One region of the Thalassobacillus sp. C254 genome, then DNA from elsewhere that is predicted to be linked to it. Evidence: a T-box and tRNA genes for the amino acid it is inferred to sense, from the RefSeq annotation. Region 1 holds a T-box; the other holds one or more tRNA genes.
What was found. A T-box is a leader RNA that pairs with one kind of tRNA and senses whether it is charged. The one in region 1 lies ahead of pheS (phenylalanine--tRNA ligase subunit alpha), so its partner is inferred to be a tRNA-Phe.

Region 1 (4,427 bases):
TAATGTTCTTTCTTCCTCATCAAGAGTGGTTATTTTCTCTCCTTCTTTGGCCCGGCGTACAACAATCTCAGAAGAACCAAAACGGTCATAATCAAAAGCGTGTAGAGGCTGACCATATTCTAATAGCACAAAGTTAGTAATGTCCACTACATTATTAATCGGTCTGATTCCAGCAGCAACCAGACGGTTTTGAAGCCAAAGGGGAGAAGGGGAAATAGTTACATCCTTAATCACTTTAGCACCATAGTATGGATTATCCTCACCATTTTCCACTTCAACTGACACGAAGTTTGAAGTCTTCTCTTCATCTTCATGATGGATGGTATCCGGCAATTTCACTTGACGGTCTAACAGGGCAGCCATCTCATAAGCTACACCGATCATGCTTAGACAATCAGCACGGTTAGGTGTTAAATCAAGCTCCAGCACAGTATCATTCAGGCTCAATGCCTCAAGAGCATCAGCACCCTCTTCGACCTCCTGAGGATAAACAAAAATACCGTCAGCAAACTCTTTTGCCACTAATTTTGGTTCTACACCAAGCTCCTGCAAGGAACAGATCATTCCTTCTGATGATTCGCCTCTAAGCTTTGTTCGTTTTATTTTTACTCCTCCAGGCAGTTTAGCGCCTGGTTTTGCAACGGCCACCTTTTGGCCTGCAGCCACGTTAGGAGCCCCGCACACAATTTGAGAAACTTCTTCCCCAATTTTAACCTGACAAAGATTTAGTTTATCAGCATTTGGATGTTGTTCACAAGAAGTCACACTACCTATAACTACGTTTTCAACTCCTTGGTTTAATTCATGAAGAATATCTACTTCTACCCCGCCTCTTGTCAGCTTTTCAGCGACTTCAGACGGAGTCATATCAGATAGATCTATATAATCCTGTAACCAGCGATATGAGACTAACATGCCTATTTCCTCCTTATGAGCGTTTGAACTGTTCTAAAAACCGTAAATCGTTTGTATAAAAATGTCTGATGTCATCAATTCCATAGCGAAGAAGAGCAAATCGTTCTACACCCATTCCAAATGCAAAGCCACTGTACTCCTCTGGATCAAACCCACTCATTTCTAACACTCGTGGATGAACCATTCCGGCTCCTAACACTTCAATCCATCCTGAATGCTTACAAACCCGGCATCCTTGTCCCTGGCACAAACCGCAAGAGACGTCTACTTCTACAGATGGTTCTGTGAATGGAAAGAAACTAGGGCGAAGCTGATACTGCGGTCTGGACCGAAATACTTCTTTACAAATGTCTCTAATACCCCTTTAAGGTCACTCATCTTTACATCTTTATCGACGTACAATCCTTCGATTTGCATAAACTGGTGAGAATGAGTGGCATCATCATCATCTCGGCGGTAGACCTTACCCGGGCAAACGATCTTAACAGGACCTTTGCCCTCATGCTTTTCCATTGTTCTTGCCTGTACCGGAGAAGTTTGGGTTCGCAGCAGCAAATCCGGTGTAATATAAAATGAGTCCTGCATGTCACGAGCCGGGTGATCTTTCGGGAGATTTAACTTTTCAAAGTTATAATAATCAGTTTCTACTTCCGGACCTCTGTCACTTTAAATCCCATGCCAATAAAAATGTCCTCAACCTCTTCAACCACTGCTGTTAAAGGATGACGAGCTCCTTTTTTATCGGGCGCCCAGGAAGAGTAACATCTATGCTCTCTGATGAAAGCTTTTCCTCTAATGCTTTCTCTTCGAGTCCTTTTGTTCTCTCCTCCAGTCTTGCCTGTATAGCTTCTCGAACTTCATTTGCCTTTTGGCCGACCTTTGGACGTTCCTCTGCTGAGAGCTTTCCCATTCCCCGCAGCACTTCTGTAATAGGACCTTTTTTCCCAAGATACTTCACTCGCATGGCTTCTAGCTCTTTTACACTCGCAGCTTCTTCTACCTGTTGCAATGCTTCTTCTTCTAATTCTTCTAATCGCTCAATCAAGCTGCTTGCCTCCTTTATCTCATTTCGTATACTATAATTTCCCACAAAAAAACCCCCCTCCCTGGAAAGGGACGAAGGTTTCGGTCGCGGTACCACCCTTTTTAACCGTTTGCTTCAGCTTATTTTATGTAAACGGTTCGCTTCATTTTGATAACGGTTTGTATAAAACCGATGCTGCCTTAATAAGCTCAAGGAACTCATCATCCGGCGCGACTCTGGAGTGAATTCAACAGCTTGTTCATAGAAATGCTTCCAGTTTATAACATTTCCTCCCTGTATGAACAAATTCCTGCCTACTACTCTCCATCGCAGTCTTTAGGGTGTTAAATTGTGATTCAATTATAGAAAAGTTTAGCCTTCATTGCAAGCTTTCCTTTTCATTCAATTATCCAGGACTTCTCTCAGCTCAATGATCAGCCGCCACGGGGTCAATCATTCCATTAAAAAAGAGCACCAGCATTCACTGGTACTCCGTATCTAATTATTGATCACGCTTTGACCCTTGCATAATATCATCAAGCGCTGCTTTTGCTTGTTCTTTCGTGTGTTCATCAACAGCTATGTCACCTAATGTGATGATACCCACGATATCATCATTTTCTTTCACAGGAAGGCGACGGATCTTGTGTTCTTCCATTAGCTGTGCTACTTCTTTAACATCCATTTCTGGTGAAGCCGTCACCAGATCAGAACTCATGATATCTCCAGCCTGAGAAGAAGGTGAATCTTCCGCCACATAACGGATAACGATATCCCGGTCGGTAATGGTCCCTACAAGTTTATTATTGTCCACTACCGGAATAGAACCTACATTCAGTTCCTTCATTTTCTTTGCAACATCAGCTACATTATCATTCACTTGGCATACATCAACATTGGCACTCATAACTTCTCTTACATTCATGATTACATGCCTCCTCTGGAATGGTTTCAATAATGCCTTTCCCAGAGTGAAAAGGAGTTAAAACTAAAAACCAATCCTTCCCAAAAGATAGGAAATTTTACCTCCTCTCTCTTTCTCCTCCATACTAAAAAACAGGCAAATGTTGATTTATTTGATTCTTTGGGAAGAGCATGAGCCGAAGATTTCCTCTTCCCGAGGAAGGTGAGACAGTGACCAGGACATAGGGAAACACCTTGAATGAGAGAGTAGGGAAGCTTGAATGGATGTGCACATGTCCCTATAGGGGGAAGTGTGCGTCCTTTATCGAAAATCAAAAAATGTTAAAAATCCACTGAAAGTATAATTCTCCCCTCAATGAAAGCCAATACTACCCCCTCAGGTGATACAGTAAAATCCCCGCTGCTACAGCAGCGTTTAAAGACTCGGCTTTTCCGTGAATCGGTATATATAAATTCTGATCGGATTTGGCCAGCAGGAATTCACTAACTCCGCTTCCTTCATTACCAATAAGCAGGGCAAAAGTTTCCTGAGGTTCAATAGCTGTGTGAGTAGTCCCCATTTCAATTCCCGTTCCAAACACCGGAATATTCTTTTTCTTGCATTTCTCTATCCAGTCTTCCAGGTCTCCTCTTACGATTGGAAGGTGGAATACGGAGCCTGGGTAGATCGAAGAACTTTATCATTATAGAGATCTACTGTCCCCTCTCCCAAAATGACAGCGGTCAACCCGGCTGCATCTGCAGTGCGAATAATTGTCCCTAGATTCCCAGGATCCTGAATGCCGTCAATAAAAAGGTAACGCCCCTGCTCCAGCGTTAAGTTGGAGACCGCCGTCATATTGCAAACCGCAGCTACGCCTTGAGGCGTTTCAGTGGCACTCATCTCTTTCATAACAGCTTCCGGGACAAAAGTGACTGGTATATCTTTAAAATCCCATGAGGAAGGAACACTAAATTCCTCCTCTAAAAAAACCTCCTGAACCGCGGCCTCATAATGTAATGCTTCTTCCACTAAGTGGGGACCCTCTATAAAAAATTGATTATCTTTTTCACGCTGTTTTCGTTTATGAAGTCTTTTTATGTGTTTAATCTTTGGATTTTTTGCTGACTCAATCCTTTTCATAACAAGCCGCTCCTTATGTGAATTTTTTCTTCTATTACATATTTACCCTTTATTTAGGAATACTATGGCTATCTTTAATAAGTAACATATCTAATATTATCAAAAAAGGGAGGAAGCTTACATGTCCTTTAATTTACGTCAAGCAATTTTAGCTAATGTTTCTGGAAGCAGCGAACAGGAAGTTGAGGCTACAATTTCTGATGCACTTCAAAACGGGGAAGAAAAAATGCTCCCAGGTCTAGGAGTGCTCTTTGAAGTGTATTGGCGCCAGGCAAGCGAGGATGACAAAGAACAAGTCATTCAGCAGATCAGTGAAGGTCTGCAGCAGTAAGGAAGTACTTGGAGCTTTCTCAATGGTGCTGTAAAGCTTTTCATACTGTTTCACAAAAGAAAGAGAACGCCCCCTTCAATATCCAGGTGCGTTCTCTTTCTTTTTAGCCA
Region 2 (4,427 bases), on a different contig from region 1:
ACATACTTTTTGGAGGTGGACGCTTTGTCGTCAGTAGTTATTGTAGGTACACAGTGGGGAGACGAAGGAAAAGGAAAAATTACAGATTACCTCTCGGAAAATGCAGAGGTTGTGGCTCGATATCAAGGCGGAAATAATGCCGGCCATACGATTGTGTTTGGCGGAAAGAAATATAAATTGCATTTAATTCCATCAGGAATTTTTTATGATGATAAAGCTTGTGTGATTGGAAATGGAATGGTAATCGATCCGAAAGCGCTTGTGGAAGAGCTGGCTTATCTTCATGAAAGAGGTGTAGACACCAGCAATTTGAGAATCAGCAATCGTGCTCACGTGATCCTGCCTTATCATATTAAATTGGATGCCGTAGAAGAAGAAAGCAAAGGTACCAATAAAATTGGAACAACCCGCAAAGGATTGGTCCTGCATACATGGATAAAGCAGCAAGAATCGGGATTCGCATTGCAGACCTTCTGGATAAAGAAGAGTTTGAGGAAAAGCTTGAAAGAAATCTTAAAGAAAAAAATCGTCTTCTTGAAAAGATTTATGATGCAGAAGGCTTTAAGATCGAAGACATACTTGAGGAATACTATCAATACGGTCAGCAAATCTCAGAGTACGTGGCTGACACATCTGTTGTGTTAAATGACGCGATTGATGAAGGGCGCCGCGTATTGTTTGAGGGTGCACAAGGGGTTATGCTGGATATCGATCAGGGGACTTATCCGTTTGTCACTTCTTCTAACCCTATTGCAGGTGGAGTGACGATTGGATCAGGTGTTGGTCCCTCAAAGATTGATCACGTGGTAGGGGTGTCTAAAGCGTATACTACACGTGTAGGAGATGGCCCGTTTCCAACTGAATTGCATGATGAAACAGGCGACCAGATCCGTGAGGTTGGTAATGAATACGGAACTACCACTGGACGTCCAAGAAGAGTAGGGTGGTTTGACAGTGTAGTTGTCCGCCATGCAAGAAGAGTAAGCGGACTGACTGATCTTTCTTTAAACTCCATTGATGTATTAACAGGAATTAAAACCTTGAAGATTTGTACAGCGTATAAGTACAAAGGTGAAATTATGGAGGAGTTCCCGGCAAGCTTGAAAGTATTAGCTGAATGTGAACCTGTCTATGAAGAACTTCCAGGGTGGGAAGAAGATATTACAGGCGTAAAGTCACTCGGAGACCTTCCTGAAAATGCCCGCCATTACATTGAGCGGATATCTCAGTTAACGAACATTCCTTTAACCATTTTCTCTGTTGGACCAGACCGGAACCAGACAAATCTTGTCCGGGGCGTGTGGGGAAGATAACAAAGTGCAGGAACAAAGGAGAAAGGAACTTTCTTTCTCCTTTGTTTTTTTCATACTTTTCCTTTTCATGGACAGGGCGGAATGTTAAAATAGGTACAGAATTTAAGGAAGAACAAAGTTTTTAAAAAAGAATATAGATTTCTTCTTGCATTAAAAAAACACCTGTGATACTATTAATCATGTCGCCGAAAACAAAGCATAACTGCTTGCGAGACACACAGGAGCCATTAGCTCAGTTGGTAGAGCATCTGACTTTTAATCAGAGGGTCGGAGGTTCGAATCCTCCATGGCTCACCATTTAATTACATAATACATAAGTTTTATGATATGGAAAGTGACATAGAACACTTCTTTTCCTGTAAGCCCGTTGGTCAAGTGGTTAAGACACCGCCCTTTCACGGCGGTAACACGGGTTCGAATCCCGTACGGGTCACCATTTCATTTCATAAACTGGGCCTGTGGTGTAGCGGTTAACATGCCTGCCTGTCACGCAGGAGATCGCGGGTTCGATCCCCGTCAGGCCCGCCATGTTTAGGCTCGATAGCTCAGTCGGTAGAGCAGTGGACTGAAAATCCACGTGTCGGCGGTTCGATTCCGTCTCGAGCCACCATTTCATACTCTTTGAGTATGTTTTTTTATAGGAATAATTGAATGTAAGTGAAAATTGACACTGCGCGGTTGGTAAACCGGGCAGTTTTTCAGTAAATAAAGGGAATAACCCTAGATTAACAGAGAAAAGACGGCAGATAAGGAAGTATTTCATTAACAAGATAACTTCCCCTGCTCGCTATGTTACAATAGAAGCTGAATTAACGATCCAACGCTTCTTTATGCTGGGCGATTAATCTTTTAGTGATGAAGAAATGGAGCGGATGAGGATGGACAAGAAAATTCTTGTTGTCGACGATGAGCAGCCGATTGCTGACATTTTAGAATTTAGTTTAGATAAAGAAGGTTTTGAAGTACAAGTGGCTTATGATGGAAAAGAAGCAGTAGAAAAAGTGCACGAATTTGAACCTGACTTGGTGCTTCTGGATATTATGCTTCCCCATCAGGATGGAATGGAAGTATGCAGAGAAATCCGCAAGCATTTTGAAATGCCTATTATTATGCTTACTGCCAAAGATTCAGAGATTGATAAAGTACTGGCTTAGAGCTTGGTGCAGATGATTATGTAACAAAGCCTTTTAGTACCCGGGAATTAATTGCCAGAGTTAAAGCTAATTTACGACGCATCAAGCCCCTCCTGAAGAAACAGAACAAAAGCAAAAGGACATTCAATTTGGCGATCTGCTCATTGATCCGGATGCGTATCTCGTTTCTAAGCGAGGAGAGCCTATAGAACTTACACATCGAGAGTTTGAACTGATCTATTATTTAGCAAAGCACATTGGACAAGTGATGACGCGAGAGCATTTACTTCAAGCTGTTTGGGGATACGACTATTTTGGTGATGTACGAACAGTGGATGTAACTGTACGCCGGCTCCGTGAAAAAGTGGAGGATAATCCCAGCTACCCTACGTGGATTATTACGAGAAGAGGAGTAGGCTACTATTTAAAAAACCCTGAACAGGAGAAATAACCATGAAAGCTATCGATTTCTTTAAATCGATTAATTTTAAAATCGTAGTAATCTATGTATTGCTGCTTATTATTGCGGTACAAATTATTGGTGTCTTCTTTACGAATCAGTTAGAAGAACAACTCGTGGATAATCATTTTTCCATGCTGGAGGAACGGGTTAATTTACTTGAGTATAATGTGGCCCAGGAAATGGTCAGGACCAGAGGGATGATGATAACTCGTTAGAGAGAGATATCAGCATCCTTTTAAATGAGTTTTTTACTATTGATAACGCTACAATTCAAGTTGTTGATGCTAACCAGGTAGTACGGGGCACGTCTCTGAGCCAAAACCTTGTAGGGCAGCTCAACACTGAAGTCAGAGTCAAGAGAGCCCTGCTTGGAACAGAAGATGAAGATATCCTTCTTGATCCTCAGGGAAACCGGATATATGTGATGGCGCACCCGGTTCGTGTGGACGATACAATTGTGGGAGCGATTTATATCGAAGCTCCTATGGAAGAACTGTATTCAGAGATGCAGGATATTAATAACATTCTAGCTACGAGTACCTTTATTGCCCTGGTCGTGACAATGATTTTGGGAATATTTGTGGCCAGAACCATTACGAGGCCTATTGTAGATATGAAAAAGCAGGCCAGAGTTATGTCTGAAGGTGATTTCTCTCGTCGTGTAAAAGTATACGGCAACGACGAAATCGGGCAGTTGGCCATTTCCTTTAATAATATGACCAGAAAGTTAAAGGATGCTAATGCGACGACAGAAGGAGAGAGAAAGAAACTAAGCTCTGTGCTTACTCATATGACTGACGGCGTGATTGCAACCGATGAACTGGGCCGTGTTATTTTAATGAATAAGAGAGCAGAACAGCTTTTAAACATATCCAGTGAAGATGTAGAAGGGGCCTCCCTTCCTGATTTGCTCAGGCTGTCGGAAACCATTGCACCAAGTGACCTATACGATTACTCAGATTCAATTTTGCTGGATTTCAGTGAGCAGGAACAAGAGTATCTCCTGGAAGCAAACTTTTCGGTAATCCGTAATGAAGATGGACCGGTTAATGGTTTAATTACTGTGCTTCATGATGTAACAGAACAAGAGAAGATCGATCGTGAACGAAAAGAATTCGTAGCCAACGTTTCCCATGAACTTCGAACACCTCTTACCTCTTTGAAAAGTTACTTAGAAGCTCTTGAGGATGGCGCGATGCTTGATGATACGCTGAGACAGCGCTTTTTAAAGGTGACCCAGAATGAAACGGAACGAATGATCCGTCTTGTTAATGATCTGCTGCAGCTTTCAAAAATGGACAGCAACGATTTAAAACTTAACTACCAGTCTTCAGATATAGGCAGCCTTCTTCATGAAATCGGCGATCGTTTTGAAATGGTGACGAAGGATAAAAACATTGAACTAGAACGAGTGATTCCTTCTTATCCTGTTTACATTGACATGGATCAAGATAAGATGGTGCAAGTGTTTGATAATATCATTTCAAACGCAGTGAAATATTCTCCAGATGGCGGAAC

Region 2: it encodes a tRNA-Phe, which carries the amino acid that the T-box ahead of pheS (phenylalanine--tRNA ligase subunit alpha) is inferred to sense. The anticodon was not compared.

What each region holds. Positions count from the first base shown of each region.
Region 1 is NZ_BAXQ01000001.1:371,830-376,256, forward strand. It holds partial or broken gene pheT (phenylalanine--tRNA ligase subunit beta) at 1-915, opposite strand, end outside; partial or broken gene pheS (phenylalanine--tRNA ligase subunit alpha) at 929-1,960, opposite strand; T-box leader at 2,025-2,279, opposite strand; gene JCM19033_RS02090 (CBS domain-containing protein) at 2,442-2,864, opposite strand; partial or broken gene JCM19033_RS02095 (TrmH family RNA methyltransferase) at 3,232-3,986, opposite strand; gene sspI (small acid-soluble spore protein SspI) at 4,108-4,317, shown strand; gene JCM19033_RS02105 (M42 family metallopeptidase) at 4,368-4,427, opposite strand, start outside.
Region 2 is NZ_BAXQ01000009.1:54,301-58,727, forward strand. It holds partial or broken gene JCM19033_RS10370 (adenylosuccinate synthase) at 25-1,313, shown strand; tRNA gene JCM19033_RS10375 (tRNA-Lys) at 1,535-1,610, shown strand; tRNA gene JCM19033_RS10385 (tRNA-Asp) at 1,766-1,841, shown strand; tRNA gene JCM19033_RS10390 (tRNA-Phe) at 1,848-1,923, shown strand; partial or broken gene yycF (response regulator YycF) at 2,192-2,897, shown strand; partial or broken gene walK (cell wall metabolism sensor histidine kinase WalK) at 2,900-4,427, shown strand, end outside.